Regions from separate parts of the Pseudalkalibacillus sp. NRS-1564 genome, predicted to be linked through region 3. Evidence: a T-box and tRNA genes for the amino acid it is inferred to sense, from the RefSeq annotation. Region 3 holds a T-box; the other regions hold tRNA genes.

What was found. A T-box is a leader RNA that pairs with one kind of tRNA and senses whether it is charged. The one in region 3 lies ahead of serS (serine--tRNA ligase), so its partner is inferred to be a tRNA-Ser.
Region 1: it has a tRNA-Ser gene. The T-box ahead of serS (serine--tRNA ligase) is inferred to sense a tRNA for this amino acid. The anticodon was not compared.
Region 2: it has a tRNA-Ser gene. The T-box ahead of serS (serine--tRNA ligase) is inferred to sense a tRNA for this amino acid. The anticodon was not compared.

The regions. Positions count from the first base shown of each region.
Region 1 covers NZ_JBITPM010000019.1:261,520-268,598, reverse strand. The annotation lists gene ACIFPW_RS11365 (peptidoglycan D,D-transpeptidase FtsI family protein) at 1-1,693, opposite strand, end outside; gene ACIFPW_RS11360 (MFS transporter) at 1,806-3,050, opposite strand; gene ACIFPW_RS11355 (hypothetical protein) at 3,152-3,442, shown strand; gene ACIFPW_RS11350 (superoxide dismutase) at 3,491-4,102, opposite strand; tRNA gene ACIFPW_RS11345 (tRNA-Phe) at 4,373-4,448, opposite strand; tRNA gene ACIFPW_RS11340 (tRNA-Met) at 4,599-4,675, opposite strand; tRNA gene ACIFPW_RS11335 (tRNA-Ser) at 4,732-4,824, opposite strand; tRNA gene ACIFPW_RS11330 (tRNA-Ile) at 4,835-4,911, opposite strand; tRNA gene ACIFPW_RS11325 (tRNA-His) at 4,924-4,999, opposite strand; tRNA gene ACIFPW_RS11320 (tRNA-Met) at 5,022-5,098, opposite strand; tRNA gene ACIFPW_RS11315 (tRNA-Asn) at 5,102-5,176, opposite strand; gene ACIFPW_RS11310 (DUF456 domain-containing protein) at 5,311-5,793, opposite strand; gene ACIFPW_RS11305 (Na/Pi cotransporter family protein) at 5,895-7,079, opposite strand, start outside.
Region 2 covers NZ_JBITPM010000039.1:44,180-51,258, reverse strand. The annotation lists gene trxB (thioredoxin-disulfide reductase) at 1-462, opposite strand, end outside; gene ACIFPW_RS17890 (YuzB family protein) at 655-891, shown strand; gene ACIFPW_RS17885 (hypothetical protein) at 941-1,108, shown strand; gene ACIFPW_RS17880 (hypothetical protein) at 1,083-1,310, opposite strand; gene ACIFPW_RS17875 (YpjP family protein) at 1,364-2,005, opposite strand; gene ACIFPW_RS17870 (transporter) at 2,332-2,658, opposite strand; tRNA gene ACIFPW_RS17865 (tRNA-Glu) at 2,783-2,857, opposite strand; tRNA gene ACIFPW_RS17860 (tRNA-Gly) at 2,865-2,938, opposite strand; tRNA gene ACIFPW_RS17855 (tRNA-Ser) at 2,944-3,036, opposite strand; tRNA gene ACIFPW_RS17850 (tRNA-Ala) at 3,056-3,131, opposite strand; tRNA gene ACIFPW_RS17845 (tRNA-Arg) at 3,136-3,212, opposite strand; tRNA gene ACIFPW_RS17840 (tRNA-Leu) at 3,221-3,305, opposite strand; tRNA gene ACIFPW_RS17835 (tRNA-Thr) at 3,311-3,386, opposite strand; tRNA gene ACIFPW_RS17830 (tRNA-Val) at 3,416-3,491, opposite strand; gene ACIFPW_RS17825 (hypothetical protein) at 3,689-3,844, opposite strand; gene ACIFPW_RS17820 (NRDE family protein) at 3,973-4,728, opposite strand; gene ACIFPW_RS17815 (rhodanese-related sulfurtransferase) at 4,787-5,689, opposite strand; gene ACIFPW_RS17810 (kinase-associated lipoprotein B) at 5,789-6,184, opposite strand; gene ACIFPW_RS17805 (cell wall hydrolase) at 6,259-6,873, opposite strand; gene ACIFPW_RS17800 (acyl-CoA dehydrogenase family protein) at 7,015-7,079, opposite strand, start outside.
Region 3 covers NZ_JBITPM010000013.1:25,779-32,857, reverse strand. The annotation lists gene guaB (IMP dehydrogenase) at 1-1,207, shown strand, start outside; gene ACIFPW_RS07120 (D-alanyl-D-alanine carboxypeptidase family protein) at 1,382-2,698, shown strand; gene pdxS (pyridoxal 5'-phosphate synthase lyase subunit PdxS) at 2,886-3,773, shown strand; gene pdxT (pyridoxal 5'-phosphate synthase glutaminase subunit PdxT) at 3,846-4,439, shown strand; T-box leader at 4,506-4,710, shown strand; gene serS (serine--tRNA ligase) at 4,808-6,082, shown strand; tRNA gene ACIFPW_RS07100 (tRNA-Ser) at 6,296-6,388, shown strand; gene ACIFPW_RS07095 (deoxynucleoside kinase) at 6,524-7,079, opposite strand, start outside.

The DNA.
Region 1 (7,079 bases), on a different contig from region 3:
CTTCTTCTTCACTCATTTTAATTTTGTTTAACACCTCTGGAGTGTTTTGGAAAAGAATAGTATTTGATAGACCATCTTTTTCAGAAGGTTCATGAACTTCTTTTAATATGTGTGGCTCAATACGATAGCCGCCATTTGCGATTGTAGAGGTATACTGAGCCATTTGCATTGGTGTATACGTATCATACTGTCCAATTGCAAAATCGAGAATTTTACCAAATTCATTCACACCTCCGTTTAATCCTGCACTTTCACCAGGGAGATCAACCCCGGTTTTAACGCCTAGACCAAACTGAGAGAATGACTCTTTTAGCTCATCGTAAGCTGAAGGGTCATAACTACTACTTTCGTACGGAGCATAGTCATAGTCAGCCATCTTCATCGCGATTTTCCACATATATACGTTTGAAGATCTTTGTAAAGCAACTAGGTCTGATATAGGCCCCATTGCATTAGCCGTATATGAAGATTTTTTACCTTCGTCCTTAAAGTATAAAACTTCATCCACAAGCGTCGTATTCGGGTTAATAACACCATACTGATAACCTGTTAAAACAGTTGCTCCTTTAACAGTCGATCCCATTGCGTAGGAGTCACCGATCACTCCAAACGTTCGGTCTTTAAACTCTCCGTTGCTATATTCCTTACCAGCAAGAGAAAGAATTTCACCTGTTTTGGGATCCATCATGACTACATAGCCTCGTGTTGCCCCATATTGTCTTGCATCACGAAGCTCTTCATCGAGAATTTTCTCGACTTCCTTTTGAAGATCGATGTCTAATGAGAGGACCAAATCGTTTCCTCTTTGTCCTTCAATTACTTTCGGTTCACCAATTGGCTCTCCTGATTTGTCGGTCACGTAGGTTTGCTTTTCTTTTTGACCTTTTAAGTACTCTTCATATTCTTTCTCGAGATAGCTAATCCCCACTTTGTCATTTCTTTCGTAATCTCTCAAACCATAATAATCTAACTCATCCTTAGGGATTGGTCCGACCCTTCCGAAAATTGTTTGAAGAGTATTTCCATAGGGATATTCTCGAGTTGCGTCTGCTTGAATTTCTATTCCAGGTAGTGAACCAAGGTTTTCACTTACTTTAGCAATTTCATCTTCAGTTAAACCAATCTTAATTGTTTGAGATGATAAAGCGTACCTAGTATCCATCGCCCTTTTGATAGCAGCTACCTCAAGCTCTTGTGGATCGTTCTTAATCTCTTCTAAATCATCATCATTAATCCGTTCAATTTGGAGTTGATAAGCCTCACTCGACTCAAGTTCTTCCCACTCTTTTTCCGTTAGCTTTGCCTTCGCTTTTTCCGGATTCGTTACAATCCAATAATCTTTAAGATCTCGATCAATGACATCATCTGTATCTTTTTCAATATACCCAGCTAATTTCTGAGCTAATTCAAGCCTCTCAGCTTGCTTAGTATTCTGCGTTCGGATATATGTAAGCGCAAATTCAGGGTTATTATCAACCAGAACTCGCCCATAACGGTCATACATTTTCCCACGAGGTGCTGTTGATTCTGCTGTAACATTCTCAGTTTGCTCAGAAACACGCTCGTATTCTTCACCGTTTACAATCTGTATAACGCCCAGTCGAAGAATTAATATAGAAAACAAAAGGAATACAGATAAAAATAATATATTTAGCCTTAAAGGCACATGATTTTTCTTTTTCTTCGTGTTCACGATAGACTCCCTTCCCTTAAACAAATATAGACACCTGTTCCAGACAGGTGTCTCTGCTCTCTCTTCTACTTACTATACTTAGTGATATAAAAAAAGTAAAGGGTCTAATGAGCTATTGTACGGTGTCAGGAGAAGGGTTTGGGGGATGGGGAGCTTGAAGTTTTCTTACAAATAAGTAAATAAACGAATGGCCAGCACCAACAATTAATAATAAAATCGGAATGCTCGTTTCATCGTCGAATAACGCTACTGTTATTAAGAATAAAAGAACGGAAACAATTCGTCCTAAGTTTAAGTATACCTCTCGAACGACAATATACTCAATCCGCATTTCAACTGCATTCCAAGCCTTACCGATCACATCGTACGTAAGCGAAATGTAGGGGACAAGTAAAAGTGGATAAGCAAGAGAAATACAAACACCATACATTAACAACCGGGCAAACGTTAGGTCGGATACAAGTAAAAAAACCGAAGCGTAAAGAATAAGTCCGCCATATAAAATAGCCTTCTTACGATATCGCGGTTTAATCAATCTCGTCGCCAAATAATAAGCTAAAAACGATACTCCTGAATTAACAAGTCCAAAAGTACCAATTGCAAGCTCACTTTCCGTCGTAATAAAAACTAGGACAACGATAATGAAAATAAAGGTACCTTCTCTTATACCTTGAAAAAAATGCGCGTGTAAAATGTTAAGCCAATCTGTATTCGCTTTTCTTTCTTGAAAAACACGTGTAAATGAAAAAGTCCCTTTGGCAGAACGACGTTCGAGAAAGAAACTTAAGATTACAGCTGCGAAAAACAAAGCAAGTGAGACGGCAAATATTACTTTGTACCCCGTGAATGCTTCTAGACTTGAAATAATAACACCAGCAAATATTGGCCCAATCATCCCAGCGAAAGATGTAATTAAACCAAGGAATCCATTAAAGAAATCCCTTGTGTCCGGTTCTGTAATTTCGAATGTTAGCACATTAAATGCAAGCCAATAAAAGCCAAACCCTATTCCGAGTAAAGCGCCCAGTAAGATAAGCAAATGACTAGCGTTCTGACCAAGAAAAAGCACTGTTATATAGAAAAGAGCGAGAAAAATCACTCCAATCCGCAATACAATAACTCTATCCATTTTTTTAGCCCATCTACCTGCGAGAATAAAGGTAAGCGGCTGACTTATAACCGCAGCAAGGTTGTATATACCTATATCCGCAAAATCACCAGACTGCTTCCACAAGTAAACATTTACGAACGTATTTGAGAGCGCAATACTCAGCGCGTATAAACCACCGATTGTAAGTAATAACAACAAATCTTTTGTTACCTCTATCTCACCAATCATATGTTTTATAACTTTCATAACAAACTCCCCTTTTTTCATCCACCCTTATTTTGACTTAAATTCTGTTCGTTATGCGGATGAAACAAAAAGGATAAACTGTTTTTGAAAGGGGACTGGGTATGTATTACTTTCTATATCGGACAGACTACATTTCTGAAAACAGTCAAATCCAACTACTTCAAAGCGTTCAACATCTTATAGGAGATGATGAACACTCGTTCTTTATTTATAGGATGAGGCACTATCTTCAAATCCAATATCGAATTGATCTCATCTCTTTAACCATCACAGATCATCAAGTTCTGATTTGTACACCTCATGATTTTGAAACTGGCTGTGATTTTACAGATTTTATAATAAATTTCATGCTACACCATTTAGGAACAATTTATACCTTAATCGAACCATAATAGAAAAACCCCCAACATAAATGTCGGGGGTTTTGAAAGCTTGGTAAATTATTTAGCTGCTTCGTAACGCTTTGCAACTTCATCCCAGTTAACTACATTCCAGAATGCAGCGATATAATCAGGACGTTTGTTTTGATACTTAAGATAATAAGCATGCTCCCAAACATCTAGCCCAAGAATTGGTGTAACACCTTCCATTACTGGAGTATCTTGGTTTGGAGTGCTTGTTACTTCAAGTTCTCCACCTTTTACTACTAGCCAAGCCCAGCCTGAGCCAAAACGACCAGCTGCAGCATTAGCAAATTCTTCTTTGAAGCTTTCAAAGCTACCAAATTTCTTTTTAAGTGCTTCGCTTAGATCACCTGATGGTTCGCCGCCACCGTTAGGGCTTAGCAATTGCCAGAAAAGTGAGTGGTTAGCGTGCCCGCCACCATTGTTTCGAACAGCAGTGCGAATGCCTTCAGGAAGTGCGTCAAGGTTGCCAAGAAGATCTTCAAGGCTCTTAGATGCATGCTCCTCATGACCTTCTAGTGCACCATTTAATTTTGTTACATATGCGTTATGGTGCTTGTCGTGGTGGATCTTCATTGTTTCTTCGTCGATGTGTGGTTCTAGTGCATTGTAGTCGTAAGGTAGTTCTGGTAGTTCAAATTTAGCCATTGTGAATCTCCTCCTTAAATATAGTATGTAACTTGCTGTTAGGGTAGCGTTAGCCACCACTTGAACATGATGTCGTCACAAGTTTACACTAGCAGAATTGTCATGCGTTTTCAAATAATAAACCTTTGAATTTCCGCAACACAGATAAAGTTTCCCCTCAGTATATGGAATTAAACATCTTAAAAGAAAAAATCGAGAATTAACATCGTAATAACATACATAAAACATAAAAAAACTCGTCATTATTTGACGAGTGGGATCTTTATTGAGTGGTGGCTCCGGACGGAATCGAACCGCCGACACGAGGATTTTCAGTCCTCTGCTCTACCGACTGAGCTACAGAGCCGAATCATGTTATCAGTATTAATTTTAATTAGTATGTAGTTTGCATTTACATTCAAAATAATTTGGAGTTGCTATGAGCTTAGGTTGCCCCTAGAGCACTCCATTTAAATTCTAACAAAGAAGTATGTTCGACGTAGTAAGAATTTTATTTTGGTTGCGGGGGCAGGATTTGAACCCGCGACCTTTGGGTTATGAGCCCAACGAGCTACCGAACTGCTCCACCCCGCGATGATGTAAAAGAACCTAATTTGCATCCATTTTTTAGAAAGCTAACTTTTAGAAAATGGAGGAGGAAGAGGGATTCGAACCCCCGCGGGCGACTAAGCCCCTGTCGGTTTTCAAGACCGATCCCTTCAGCCAGACTTGGGTATTCCTCCGATATGCATTTGGTGGACCCTGCAGGACTCGAACCTGCGACCGGACGGTTATGAGCCGTCAGCTCTAACCAGCTGAGCTAAGGGTCCTTATGTAATAAGTGGGGCGGCTGATGGGAATTGAACCCACGAATGCCGGAATCACAATCCGGTGCGTTAACCACTTCGTCACAACCGCCATGTTGTATCGTTGAAATATATGGTAGCGGCGGAGGGGATCGAACCCCCGACCTCACGGGTATGAACCGTACGCTCTAGCCAGCTGAGCTACACCGCCATATGGCTCCACAGGTAGGATTCGAACCTACGACCGATCGGTTAACAGCCGATAGCTCTACCACTGAGCTACTGTGGAATATTTCTTAACGACAAGAACTAATATATCATATGGATAAAGAAAGAGTCAATAAGTTTTTCAAATTTAATTGAATTAATCTTAATTTCAATTATGAAAATACTATATCACGCTTTCATTTTGTCATCAAGAACTTATAGGACATACACTAGGAACACAACCACCATAATCGTTTGGAGTAATCCTTTCATAACAGCTCCACCAAGAAAACCAAGCAATGAACCTACACCTACTTGAACAGATTCTTTAAAAGCTTTTCGATGAATAACTAGTTCAGCTAAGATAGCCCCGATAAATGGTCCAAGGATGATCCCTGCAAACGGAATGACAAATGGGCCAACAAGTAAACCAATTGTACTCCCCCATATCGCCGCCTTTGACCCTCCATACTTCTTCACGCCAAATAAATTACTAGCATAGTCCACAACAAATAATAGCATCGTCAGCAGAACTTCAACAATCCAAAAGGAAATAGTCATTGAACCAAAATCAAAAAACACCCCATACAGGATAAACCCAACATAAATAAATAGTACGGCTGGAATAATTGGATAAATCAATCCCACAAATGCAATGATGAATGACGCAATGATCAGGCACCATAATAGAATATCCACGCTTTTAACCTCCCTTCAACTTGACTCTATTTTAGCGGAGATGTCACTTTTCTTCTATATAATGATAAAAAGAAGCAGAGGCATCCCTCTGCTTCCCACATTTATTCTTCTCCAATGACGGCTTCTGCAATATTAACCGCATGGTCACCAATACGCTCAAGGTTACTGATGATATCAACAAAAACAATTCCAGCACTTCCAGTACATTCACCCTCATTTAGACGAAGGATATGCTGCTTACGAAGCGTTCTTTCCATTTTGTCGATCTTATCTTCTAGCTTAACAACTTCCTGCGCCTTAGCTACATCCCATTTATCAAGTGCATCAAAGGCTTCATTGAGTGCAGAAAGAGTCAGATTAAACATTTCATCAAGGTCTTTCATAGCAACGTCAGTCATCTTCACTTTATTGCTTATTTGATAATCAACCAACTCAACAATATTCTCCATATGATCGCCAATACGCTCGATATCACGAACTGAGTCCATTAGCATACCGTGTCGTGTCGACTCATCTCCAGACAGAGAAGTTGCTGATAATTGGATAAGGTAATCTGTAATTTTATTATCCAGGTTGTTAATAGCTTCTTCATACTGAGCGGTTTTTTCAGCGCTCTTCTGACTCTTAGATGTTAAATAATTTGATGCTTCTTTAACACCCTTATAAGCAAATCCGCTCATTCGAATCACTTCTTCTTTAGCTTGTCCTAATGCAACAGATGGAGAGCGTTCGATAAATACTGGATCAAGGTGTTTTGGCTTATATTCAATCGTTGCATCATCACCAGGAATAATTTTTGTAACGAGATAGGCAAGTCCGGCAATGAATGGGAACTGGATAACAGTATTTGTAATGTTAAAGATCCCGTGTCCGAATGCAATCGTCATTTCCGGTGTTAAGTTTAATACATCTCTTAAGTATTCAATAAACGGCGTATAGGCGAATAAGAATATTAGGAAAAGCGCCGTTCCAATTAAATTGAAAATAACGTGAGTCAGTGCTGTACGTCTAGCGGCAACGGATGCACCGATAGAAGCAAGAACTGCGGTAATCGTTGTACCGATATTATCTCCAAACAGAACTGGTAATGCAGCTTGAATATCCATTGCGTTCTGTGAATAAAGACCTTGCAATACACCAATTGTCGCACTGGAACTTTGTACAATGACAGTAAATACTGTACCGATCACAACGCCTAACAGTGGGTTCGAGCTCATGCTTACTGTTAATTCTTGGAAAGCCTCAAGGCTACGAAGTGGTTTCATTCCCGTACTCATTAATTCAAG
Region 2 (7,079 bases), on a different contig from region 3:
AGCTGAGTCTCCTCCACCAATCACAACGATTTTTTTACCACGGAAGAAAAAGCCGTCACACGTTGCACATGTACTCACACCTCGACCCATATTCTCTGATTCTCCTGGTATACCTAGAAGCTTTGCTGAAGCACCAGTCGAAATCAAAACAGACTCCGCCATAATATCCCCGAGAGTATCTGTTTTTAATTTAAAGGGACGCTCATTAAAATCAATATCCTTCACCCATCCTCGCTCAATTGTAGCGCCGAACCTAAGCGCCTGCTTCTTCATATTTTCCATCAATTCTGGACCGAGAACGCCATCTGGAAAACCGGGAAAGTTCTCAACATCTGTTGTTAACGTAAGCTGACCACCAGGTTCCGGTCCCTCAATGACGAGCGGCTCCATATTAGCCCTCGCAAGATAAATGGCTGCTGTTAAACCCGCTGGTCCTGTTCCTACAATAACTGCTTTATGCATAATGACCCTCCTCTATCGACTTCATTATGTTATTTTTCCTAATTATATAGAAATAAACCCTTCTCTTACAAATTATATGGGTATCCATCAATTTGTTTCTTGATCTTATGCAAATGGTTGTTCATTTTCACACCTTCTTGATAGAATAGAAACAGTCTTGTAATAGTAAGGAAAACCCGAGGTGAATAAAAGATGAATCCAATAGTTGAATTCTGCATGAGCAATCTTTCGAGCGGTTCACATAAAGCAATGGAAAAACTAGAAAAAGATACAGATCTTGATGTGCTCGAATATTCTTGTCTTGGTCACTGCACACTTTGTAGCCAGGATATTTACTGTCTCGTTAACGGCGAGCGCGTTACTGCCGAAACGCCCGATGAGCTAGTTGATAACGTCTACCAGTTCATCGAAGAAAATCCGATGTTTTAACCGAATTTGGACATACTAATAAGTGAATCCAATTAGAGGAGGAGCTTACATGAAAAATCGAAACGCGTATGATCCGAAAGCCGGTGTGCAAGGTGAAAAAGAAGGCGAAGACGCTCTTCTTATGAATAAAAAAAGAGGCCCGCAAAATGCGCGCCCTAAAAAAAGTAAAAGCCGCTTTATGCGGCTTTTTATTATGCTATGCGAAACCGAAAAGTAAACCAGAAGTCTTCATTGAGTGAGGTGCCGGTAGCAATAATATGCTGCTCTCCTTCATCATCAAGCGTAATCCAGCTATGATGCTCATCTTTATAAACTGGATAGAAATGACCTTCCTTAAATAATTTACGATTCAATACACTTTCTGAGCCGGTTAAAGGCTCTTCTTCGAAAACATCTCTAATACATTGTACAAGTTCCATCTATGTTGTGATCCTCCCTTAATCTCCAACCAAAAACACCCCGCGCACCTCTCTTACGAGAGCCACTTAGGCGGAGTGTTTTTATCCCAATAAATCTTACCTACTTCATAATGTTCTTCAAAATCATCATTCGCTGCATGGTAATGAAAATTAAACCAATAGCCATCTTGTGGGGGATGATCTCTTCTCACATGAAAACGCAATAAGTCTTCCCCACTCTGTTGATTATATACATGAAGAATACGTTCTCCGTATCCACCAGAAGGGTTGTCCGTCAAACGAAGTGACCTTAATGTATCCTCATCCAGATTTTCCACTGAGGTAGCGATCGCTTCTGTCATTTTAGGTACAATTGCATCTCGATACTCGTTACCGACTCGAGTTGAGATCGTTTCACCGAATTTTGTTAGCCCGAGTTGCTCGGATTGATTGCTTGCATAGCTTACAAAATGCGTCAGGAGTTCAGAAGAAGAAGCGTCCTGAGCTATGATGGGCCAATCATACTGATCAACAAGAGGCTCTATCGCCTTATCAGGCTCGTCCCTCGGCTCAATAAGAAGATGGTTTTCTTCTTGATAATTTTCTGATGACTCTGTTTTGTCATCTGCTAGATATCCAGTAGGAACCACAGTTCCAAGCGTAATAACAGCAACAAATGCTACAAATAACTTTCTCATCCAAAGAGGGAATTTCATTATGTGCACCTGACTTTCGAAGATCAATAGTTAGTATCATTCTCGCATGATCTTCTCAAAAAAGCCAGAAGTTTAGACGATTTTTCATTAATTTTCATTTGGCTATGGTAACGAAGCTTTTCATTCAAAAAGGCTCTTTTTTAAAAGATTGTTGCTTTCGAAACAATTGTTGAATTAAACACTAAACTTCGCTGATTGGAGCGGAAGGATGCTAACCGCCTGCCCCGCGAAAAACGAGCATCCCTGAGCGAAAATTCACCCACTATAGCAACAATGGCTACGAAAGAGCCTTTAAAAAAGAGCGCTTCATGTAAGCGCTCCATCTATTAACAAGTAAACATATCAATTCTTCTCAGACTTATGCCTGTATACACCCACCTTCTACCGGTCCAGCGAAACCCTGAAACAGAAGTACGCCCTACATAAACTGGCCAAAACCAAAATGAATTGCCGCCTCTCATCCAAATATAAGTAAACCGATACATACACCTTCTAATGGATCCCGGATCTACAGCAAATGTTCCAGCTTGTGCTGACTGTGGTCTAGGAGGCGGTGATGCTGGTGGGCTCGATGTTGGAGCTACGGGTTGCTGACGGTAGGCATCTGTGTTGTCATAATGATAAGCAATGTGCTCATGTTCTTCATAATACATTCGGTCCATCCCCTCTCTTATACAGTCACTGTATGCTGTATTCTGATGAGACGTACCGAATTGAAAACAACAAAAAAGCATCTCTTTGAGTATGCTTGAGTCAAAAAGTCTATGGAAATTTAGTTGGTGACCCGTACGGGAATCGAACCCGTGATACCGCCGTGAAAGGGCGGTGTCTTAACCGCTTGACCAACGGGCCAAAAAAATGGAGCGGGTGATGGGGATCGAACCCACGACATCAGCTTGGAAGGCTGAGGTTTTACCACTAAACTACACCCGCAAAGATGGAGGAGGAAGAGGGATTCGAACCCCCGCGGGCGACTAAGCCCCTGTCGGTTTTCAAGACCGATCCCTTCAGCCAGACTTGGGTATTCCTCCAAAAACATGAAAATATATATGGTGGAGCCTAGCGGGATCGAACCGCTGACCTCCTGCGTGCAAGGCAGGCGCTCTCCCAGCTGAGCTAAGGCCCCAATATGGTGCGCCCGAGAGAAGTCGAATCCCTAACCTTCTGATCCGTAGTCAGACGCTCTATCCAATTGAGCTACGGGCGCATATTCTATGGTGCGGGTGAAGGGACTTGAACCCCCACGTCGTAAGACACTAGATCCTAAGTCTAGCGCGTCTGCCAATTCCGCCACACCCGCATGTGTGGTGCCGGCCAGAGGACTTGAACCCCCAACCTACTGATTACAAGTCAGTTGCTCTACCAATTGAGCTAGGCCGGCATAATTTAATGAAAGTCATCAAAAATAAATGGTGGAGGATGACGGGCTCGAACCGCCGACCCTCTGCTTGTAAGGCAGATGCTCTCCCAGCTGAGCTAATCCTCCATTAAACAGCGACTTCATTATTATACAATATCTTCTTTTGCCTCGTCAACACTTTTTTCAATGTGTTTTTTCAAGGACAAGACCTATCTTATCACCGACCCCAAAAAAACACAACCCTTTTTCACAAAAAAATTATTCCCCATAGTTAAGCACTCTATTTTTGACATAGAAAAAAAGCAGGGAGCGCTCTCCCCTGCTTATACTGGCGTTTGAATAAGTGGTTTTTTCTTTTTATTTTGGCGGAGTATTGGTCTTTTTTTAGTCACCATTTCAGAATCATATTTTCGGTACTCTTTCATGTCGGTTGATTCCCGCAAAAGCTGATCTTCAACATAGTGACGCTTTCTTTTCAAAAAAACCCCTCCTCATAAGTAATAATTCTCAATACCCTATTTTTCTGTTGTTAAACCCGATTCTTTTTCACCATCGATCTATCGGCAAAAGTTACAGGTAACACATAATTTATTCACTTAGAGCGCAATTATGCTCCATCAAAATTAAATTGGTAATAATTTTCCTGATCTTCTCCTGACCTCTCAACGAAAGTAACTTCTCCATTTTGTGAAACCATAATAACAGTTTGCGCCCTCGTTCCGTAATGATCCGACTTAATAAAAACGGGTGAAAGCATCCTTTCCCATTCAATCGGCACGCCTGTCTGTGGTAATAAATAATCAGGTGCAGGCTCAGCATGAGAAAGCATTTCAAAAAGACGATTTTGATCGAGGTTCTTTTCTGCACTTAAATAGTGTTTTAATTCTTCTTTAAGCTGCTCAACTTTTGGCCAGCTCGTATTCAGTAAGTGATTACTTACAGCGTGAACACCGTTCTCTAGTTTTGAAATTTGATCCTGCCGGTTTGAATAATAATAAAGGCTCTTAAAATCTCCTATGATTAAATTAAATCCATTGTACTGATCTTTCTTTTGTCGAACCATTTCTAGGTATGATAATGGGGATTGATGATCACGTAAGTAATCGGCCGTTAGATCACCCCTTGATAGACTTTTAGGCTGCTCATTCGCTTCTCGATAATTCGTAAGGGCTGCAATTCTTCCGTTTGTTGTAACCCCTAGCCATGTTCCCATAGCCTTTAAATCACGCCCCGCAAGTAGTTCTGGTACATCTTCCCAATAGTTCGCAGGTTTTGTTGGACGCTCGTAGAATTCATCTCGGTTGGCTACGAGTATAAATGGGTATGTAGGATGAACATTTTGAGCTACAGCAATTAAGCACATCTTAACGCGCCTCCTCTCTTGTTTCACTGTAAGAAAAAACGCAGCGTTAGCCGCTGCGTTACGATTGGATCATACGAACTTCTTCTTCACATGCAGAAGAACAATAATGGTTATACTCATCTTTGCAAGAATCACAGACGATGTGAAGCTTGTCACACTGTACATTAGCACAATTGATATAAGTATCTGCTGGCTCCTCACAATGATAGCATTTCCCTACAACTGTATCTTCATCGGTACGGTTTACATTAACAGCAAGACGATCATCAAATACAAAGCACTTGCCATCAAAATATTTCCCCTGTACCTCCGGGTCTTTACCATACGTTACAATTCCTCCATGAAGCTGTGAAACGTCGGAAAAACCTTTTTTCATTAAGTAACCAGAAAATTTCTCACAGCGAATTCCACCTGTACAATAAGTTAGTACTTTCTTATCTTTTTGGTCCGAAAGATTTTGTTCAATCCAGTCTGGAAGATCACGAAAAGCCTTTATATCAGGACGAATTGCATTGCGAAAATGACCAATATCGTACTCATAATCATTTCGTGCATCGATAACAATTACATCATCATCTTCTAATGCTTCCATAAATTCCTTTGGCTCAAGATAATTCCCGGTTATTTCTTTCGGGTTTACATCTTCCTCAAGCTTTAGTGAAACAATTTCTTCGCGCGGACGTACGTGCATCTTTTTAAAGGCATGACCTTCTGCTTCATCAATTTTGAAAGCCATATCACGAAAGCGTTCATCTGCTTTTAGTTCGTCCATGTAGCGCTCAGTATCCTCAACGGTTCCTGAAACCGTTCCATTAATGCCCTCTTTGCCTACAAGGACTCGACCTTTTAAATTGAGTGATTGACAATACTTAAGATGCTTTCGAGCAAAATAATCCGGATCTTCTATTTCTACATATTGATAATATAACAGCACTTGATATGCTGAAGCTTCTGATTGCAAATCAAAAACCACCCTTTACGTCTTCTTCAATCAAGCTCTAATCCAAGAGCCTAAATCAATACTATATCTTACCGGATTCGAAGTCTGATGTAAAGAAGATTACCTTGATGGGAAGTAGTCGTCTTTAAGCTTTTCGATTTCGATAAGAGATGCTTCGGCCCATCTTCCGCCTTCGTGCTTGAGCTCTGCGGATTGTGTTTCAAGCGCTTCCTTGAGTGAATCATGATAATCAGGAATATTTCCTTCGTAATGATTAATGGCTGACATTGGAACGAGCGCTTTCTCGAATTGGGCTAACGCTTTTCGCTGGTGAAAAAGAGGAACATCGAGCTGTTTGGGATTATGAAGGTCTCCCTGAGTTGGATGCTTGATGACAGCAAGAACTTTAATCACAGCTTTGGGGGACTTCATATCGACGACTTCTCCAATATATCTCCCCGTTTTATAACCTGCCGTTACTATTTCTCCTGGCTGAAACGTTTTTTTCTCTGACATAGTCGCTTCACTCCTTCATCTAACTGTGTGTACACGTCGATGATATCATAAAATCCTCCTTTATCAGGAGGATTTTATCTTGTGAAGACATGTTTCCCAATCTCTTTGATGATATGCCTTGTACGAATCCAATCGTCTGTTGCAATATCAGGATTGTAATAAAACAAAGCTCCTGAGCTTGGGTCTCTACCACTAAGGGCCGCATAGACAGCCTTATATGATTCTGCTCCTGGCTTTTGATCATATTGACCGTCAGATACTGCAGTATAAGCACCACTTTCAAAAATCACTTCTTTAATGCTATTTGGAAATCTTGCAGAAAGTGTTCGATTCACTGTTACAGCAGCTACCGCTACTTTCCCTTCAAACGATTCACCTCTTGCTTCTCCATTAACCAATTTGGCCAACATTTCAATTTCTTCTACAGAATAGTTCGATACAGTAAATTGATCCTTTGTTACTTTCTTAACATCATTCATATTTTTAACAGGAAGGTTAAGCAATAAGGCAACCTCCTGTTTCGTTTCTGGTTCAGATAAAGTTTCGTTTAATACAACTTCTTCATTAACCTCATTCTCAATCTTAGGCTTTACTTTCATCAATGATACGGCCGCTACCTGATGAGTTTGTGCAGAAAACAGAGCAAAAAAGAGGCTCATCATCATCATAGCAATGATCGTTTTGTTCATATATCTCATCCTTTCAGTAGCTTTTTGCCACGCCATAAAGGATAGAGGAAGGACAGGTCCCTTTCAATAGGGAGTCACAGGGATGTCTTCCACATATGAGAACAAAAAGAAACTCCTTCCAAAAGGGAAGGAGTAAGATAATTAGTCTTGAAATTGCTTCATTGCAAGAACTTGTAACGATAATTCATCACTCGGAGGATTGTGAA
Region 3 (7,079 bases):
CGTTGATCGTGTTAAACGATCTGAAAGTGGTGTTATTACTGATCCTTTCTTTCTCACACCAGAACATCAGGTATTCGATGCTGAACATCTGATGGGCAAGTATCGTATTTCCGGTGTTCCGATTGTTAATGAGGAACGCAAGCTCGTTGGTATCCTTACTAATCGTGACCTTCGTTTTATTGAAGACTACTCTATACAAATTAAAGACGTTATGACAAAAGAAAATCTTGTAACAGCTCCTGTAGGCACAACATTAAAAGAGGCTGAGCGAGTTCTTCAAAAGCATCGCATTGAAAAGCTTCCATTGGTTGATGATGATGGAACACTTAAAGGTCTTATAACAATTAAAGATATTGAGAAAGTTATTCAGTTTCCTCAGTCTGCTAAAGACAGCAGAGGCCGTCTTCTAGTTGGCGCTGCTGTAGGGAATACAACAGATGCTCTGAAGCGAGTTGAAAAACTAGTGGAGGCTGGTGTTGACGTTATTGTATTAGATTCTGCTCACGGTCATACAGAAGGCATTATGACAAAGGTGAGTGAAATCAAGAGCGCCTACCCTGATCTCCCAATTATCGCAGGTAATGTCGCAACTGCTGAGGGGACTAAAGCGTTAATTGAAGCCGGAGCCGATGTTGTGAAGGTAGGAATTGGGCCTGGTTCAATTTGTACGACTCGCGTTATTGCTGGTGTTGGTGTACCTCAAATCACAGCGGTGTATGAATGTGCAACAGAAGCACGCAAACATGGTATTAGTATTATTGCTGATGGTGGCATTAAGTTCTCTGGAGATATCGTAAAGGCGCTCGCTGCAGGTGGCCATGCAGTGATGCTCGGTAGTATCCTTGCAGGTGTTGATGAAAGTCCAGGCGAACGTGAAATCTATCAGGGTCGTCAGTTTAAGGTATACCGTGGAATGGGCTCGATTGGAGCAATGGAAAAGGGAAGTAAAGATCGTTATTTCCAGGAAAATATGTCTAAACTCGTTCCTGAAGGAATTGAAGGACGTGTTCCTTACAAAGGACCACTAACTGATACAATTCATCAGTTAATCGGTGGCTTACGTTCTGGAATGGGTTACTGTGGGACAAGAACACTTAACTCACTTCGTGAAGATAGCCAGTTCGTTCGAATAACGGGTGCAGGCCTTCGCGAAAGTCATCCACACGATGTTCAGGTTACGAAAGAAGCACCAAATTACTCTGTTTAAATAGTGCTTTAGACTGAAGTTATAACAGGTGTGTGACAAAAATAGCTTAATACTTTCGAAAAGTAGATAGGGGACTTTCCTCTATCTATTTTTTTAATTTTAGGTGTGATAGAATAGCGGTTATGTGAGACTTATTTGGAGGTGTAGGGGTTGAGAAACCTTGGTTTGAAAGCCATGATCGTAACTATGGCGATGGTATTATTACTAGCAGGAACATTTGGTGGAGGCAATACTGCAGAAGCAGCAGAGGCGCCCGACATCAAAGCAGAAGCATCAATCTTAATTGATGCAAATTCAGGAAAGATTTTATATCAGAAAAATCCTGAATTAACGCTCTCACCTGCAAGTATGACAAAGATGATGTCGGAATATTTAGTACTTGAAGCAATTAATAAAAACGAAATAAGTTGGGATGAAAAAGTTACAGTAAGTGATACGATCCAAAAGCTATCACAGAACCGTTCTCTTTCAAACGTACCACTTCGTGTGGGTGAACAGTATACAGTTAAGGAATTATATGAAGCAATGGCCATTTATTCGGCAAATGCTGCCACAATGGCGCTGGCTGAGCACGTTGCTGGAACAGAAGCGAAGTTTGTCGAAATGATGAATGCAAAAGCAAGAGAAATGGGTATGAAGGAATACAAGTTTGTTAATAGTTCAGGGCTGAACAACAAAGACCTACTTGGTAATCATCCTGCTGGAGACCCTGATGAAGAGAACATGATGTCCGCTCGTTCAACTGGACTTCTTGCTTATAACCTTCTTAAAGATTTTCCTGAAGTAATAGAAACCACTAGTACTCCAGAAAAGAAATTCCGCGAAGGTACAGATGATGAAATTACAATGAAGAACTGGAACTGGCTTCTTCCTTCACTTGTATATGCTAATAAATATAAAGTAGAAGGCATAGATGGTCTCAAGACCGGCTCTACAGACCTTGCTGGATTTGCTTTTACAGGAACAGCTAAACAAGGTGATATGCGATTAATTTCTGTTGTTATGAAAACTGATTCGTATGAAGCTCGTTTTGAAGAAACAGCTAAGCTTCTGAACTATGGATTTGATCAATTCCAGTCCCAAACAATCGTTACTAAAGGTGATAAAGCTGATGGTAATTCCATGGTTAAAGTTGTCAAAGGTAAGGAGAAAGAAGTTGGGGTCGCTGCAGGAGAATCTTTCAATGCAGTAACAGTGACGAATACGAAAGAACCATTTAAACTAAGCTATGAATACGATCAATCTCTTCTAACAGAAGATGGAGAACTAACTGCACCAATTAAAGAAGGCGATCAAGTTGGAAAAGTCGTCTTAAAATCAACCGGTGAAGACTTCGGTTACATAACAGGTGACAAGGGTTCTTCAGTACCTCTTGTAGCAACTGAATCTGTTGAAAAAGCAGGTTGGTTTACACTTACTATGCGAGCGATTGGTGGCTTCTTCTCTGGTGTATGGACTAGCGTAGCAGATGCTGTGAAAGGTCTGTTTTAATTAATAATATCAAGTATACTTGGAAAAAATACTCTTCGATGCGTTCATCGAGGAGTATTTTTCTAAATCTTTTATGAAATCACTGCACATGTGATAGGACAAGTCATGAAAAAATGTTACAATAAAAGCGTTTGATAGATGTCGTGTAACAAAGACGTTTCTAAGTATAGATATGGGAGGAATATAGATGAATCAACAAACAGGTACAGATCGTGTAAAACGTGGTATGGCTGAAATGCAAAAGGGCGGCGTGATTACGGACGTTGTCAATGCAGAGCAAGCTAAGATTGCAGAAGAAGCTGGTGCAGTAGCAGTAATGGCACTAGAACGAGTGCCATCTGATATTCGTGCAGCAGGCGGCGTAGCGCGTATGGCTGACCCTACAATCGTAGAGGACGTTGTGAATGCCGTATCGATTCCAGTAATGGCAAAATGCCGTATTGGTCATATTGTAGAAGCACGCGTTCTTGAATCAATGGGCGTTGACTACATTGATGAAAGTGAAGTTCTTACTCCAGTTGACGAAGAATTCCACCTTGATAAGCGCAAGTACACTGTTCCGTTTGTATGTGGAGCGCGTAACCTTGGTGAAGCACTGCGCCGCGTAGGTGAAGGTGCTGCAATGCTTCGTACGAAAGGTGAACCAGGAACAGGAAACGTTGTTGAAGCTGTACGTCATCAGCGTCTTATTCAATCCCAAATTCGTAAAATTTCAAGCATGTCTGAAGACGAACTGATGACTGAAGCGAAAAACCTTCAGGCGCCATTTGAGCTTCTTCTTCAAATTAAAGAGCTTGGACGTCTTCCAGTTGTTAACTTTGCTGCTGGTGGCATCGCAACTCCTGCAGATGCAGCACTAATGATGGAGCTTGGTTCTGACGGCGTCTTCGTTGGATCTGGAATTTTCAAATCGGATAATCCTGAGAAATTTGCTAAAGCTATTGTGGAAGCAACAACTCACTATCAGGATTATGAATTGATCGCGAATATTTCTAAGAACCTTGGTATCGCAATGCCAGGTATTGAAATTTCTTCACTTAAGCCATCAGACCGTATGCAAGAGCGCGGCTGGTAAAACATTGATTCCCCACCTGTGCAACATAAGGTGGGGTTCTTACTTAGATAAAGAGAAGGAGTCGAGAGAAGTATGGTGAGAGTTGGGGTCCTTGGACTGCAAGGTGCAATCCGAGAACACGTGAAAGCACTTGAAACAAAAGAAGCAGAAATCATTGTTGTGAAACGAGTAGAGCAACTCAAGGATTTAGATGGCCTCGTACTACCTGGTGGAGAGAGTACGACAATGCGTCGATTAATTGATCAATATGGATTTTTAGAGCCACTTAAAGCTTTTGCAGCTGAGAAGCCTATTTTCGGTACATGTGCTGGGCTAATTCTGCTTTCAAAGCATATTGAAGGAGTAGACGGATCGCATATTGGTGTTATGGATGTAAAAGCAAAAAGAAATGCATTCGGACGTCAGCGCGAAAGCTTTGAAGCGCCATTACCTGTTAAAGGATTAGTAGATGACTTTATCGGTGTCTTCATTCGAGCTCCGTATATCGAAGAAGTTGGAGAAGATGTTGAAGTGCTTGCTACGTTTAATGAAAAAATCGTAGCTGCACGTCATGGACGTTTTCTTGCGTGTGCCTTCCATCCAGAACTAACAGATGATGATCGCATGCATCAGATGTTTATTGATATGGTTTTGGAGTTTAAGAAAGAAGGACTTGCAACAGAGTAATTTTTCGTGTAAATTATTACGTACCAAGAAGAAGAGAATTCTTTTTCTGCATAAGACGAATGATAAACGAAAACGTTGACGGGAATTAGTAATAGATGTTCAATGCCAAGAGAGTCGATGTGTGGTGCGAATCGATCATTGAACCCTGTGAATCCATCCTTGAGTAGAATGCTGAATGAAGTAGGCTTTCTCGGAGCAGACCGTTATTCTGTTAAGAGGCAGACAATCGTCTGCAATCAGGGTGGCAACGCGGGTAGCTCTCGTCCCTTTATAGGGGACGGGGGCTTTTTTGTATTTAAATACACGTCTCTACACCACTATCCCTTCCGTTAACTCGTTTATTGTTCATTAAAAAAGGAGGAAAAAGCATGATCGATTTAAAGTATTTGCGTAAGAATTTTGAAGAAGTAAAAGTAAAGCTATCTAAGCGTGGGGAAGATCTAGTAGGTCTTGATCGTTTTGAAGAGCTTGACCAGCGAAGAAGAGACCTTATCGCTGAAACAGAACAGTTAAAAGGACAGCGGAATGAAGCTTCTAAAAACGTGGCAGCATTTAAACGTGAGAAGAAAGATGCTGATCACCTTATTAAAGAAATGCGTGAAGTTGGCGATAAGATTAAAACAATGGATGAAGAGCTTCGCAATGTTGAGACAGAGCTTGAGAAAATTCTTCTTCAAATTCCAAACATTCCGCATGACAGTGTACCTGTTGGTGAGACGGAAGACGATAATATCGAAATCCGTACGTGGGGAGAGAAAAATGATTTTGCTTTTGAAGCGAAGCCACACTGGGACATCGCAACTGATCTAAATATTATTAACTTTGAACGTGCTGCAAAAGTAACGGGTAGTCGCTTCGCATTCTATAAAGGTGTTGGAGCTCGTCTTGAACGTTCATTGATTAACTTTATGATGGACTTACATGAATCAGAGCATGGCTATGAAGAGATTCTGCCTCCTTACCTTGTGAACCGTGAGAGCATGACTGGGACTGGTCAGTTACCTAAATTTGAAGAAGATGCGTTCAAAATTAGGGAAGAAGACTATTTCTTAATTCCGACAGCGGAAGTTCCTGTTACAAATTTTCATCGTGATGAAATTATGGACGGAGAAGATCTTCCACTTGCTTACACCGCATATAGTGCTTGCTTCCGTTCTGAAGCTGGTTCTGCTGGTCGTGATACACGTGGACTGATTCGTCAGCATCAGTTTAACAAAGTAGAGCTTGTTCGCTTCGTTAAGCCTGAAGATTCTTATGATGAACTTGAAAAGCTGACTGGCCACGCAGAGAAAGTGCTACAGCTGTTGAACCTGCCTTACCGCGTGATGAGCATGTGTACAGGTGATCTTGGATTTACAGCAGCAAAGAAATACGATATTGAAGTTTGGATTCCAAGCTATGGCACATATCGTGAAATTTCTTCTTGCAGTAACTTTGAAGACTTCCAGGCACGTCGCGCAGGTATTCGCTTCCGTCGAGAAAAGAACGGTAAGCCAGAATTCCTTCATACGTTAAACGGATCTGGTCTTGCAATCGGAAGAACAGTTGCTGCAATCTTAGAGAACTATCAACAAGAAGATGGCTCTGTAATTGTTCCTGAAGTTCTGCGTCCATACATGGGTGGTCGTGAAATCATTAAATAGAAAATGATAAAGAGCAGAGGCATCTCTGCTCTTTATTTTTAGGATATAATCGTGTATAGTAAGGGGTGTTGATTTTCGGCGCGGTTTAACTGAAATGATCAACATAAGTAAGTAATTCAAATTCTTTTAAAAAAGTTTTGAGATATCGTTGACATTATTATAAGACGATGATATTATATTACTTGTCGCAGTTAGTTAATAACTTCTTCACACGGAGGAATACCCAAGTCTGGCTGAAGGGATCGGTCTTGAAAACCGACAGGGGCTTAGTCGCCCGCGGGGGTTCGAATCCCTCTTCCTCCTCCATTTACTAATTAATAACCAACGCGCATATAATTTGGAGATTATATTTCGACCGCTGTCATCGCCGACAGCGGTTTTTTCTATGTACTCATATTTTACGATAAGAAAAAAGCTATCCAACGGATAGCTTTTTTTAGATTATCTACTTAAAGAAGGGATTTGTTGAAATTTCTGTTCAATACGCTTTAAGATAAGTTCAACAGAGGATGGGTCGTTAACTAGATCATACTCATTGATATTTAAGCGGAGAATTGGACAGGCATTGAAACTGTCAATCCAATTTGTATAGCGCTCATACATTTCTTCCCAATATGCAGTTGGCGTTTGCTGCTCCATCGGACGGCCACGCTCTTTAATGCGATCAACGACATCATCAAATGATCCTTCAAGATAGATCATTAAATCAGGATGGGGGAAGAAAGGCGTCATCACCATAGACTGAAACAGATTCGTGTAAGTATCATAGTCAACAGCTGACATTGTTCCTTTTTCATAATGCATTTTTGCAAAGATGCCTGTATCTTCATAAATGGAACGATCCTGAACAAATCCTCCACCATATTCAAACATTCTCTTCTGTTCTTTAAAGCGCTCAGCAAGGAAATAAATTTGCAAGTGAAAGCTCCAACGTGAGAAGTCATTATAGAATTTCTCTAAATATGGATTGTTATCTACTTTTTCAAGAGAAGTCCTA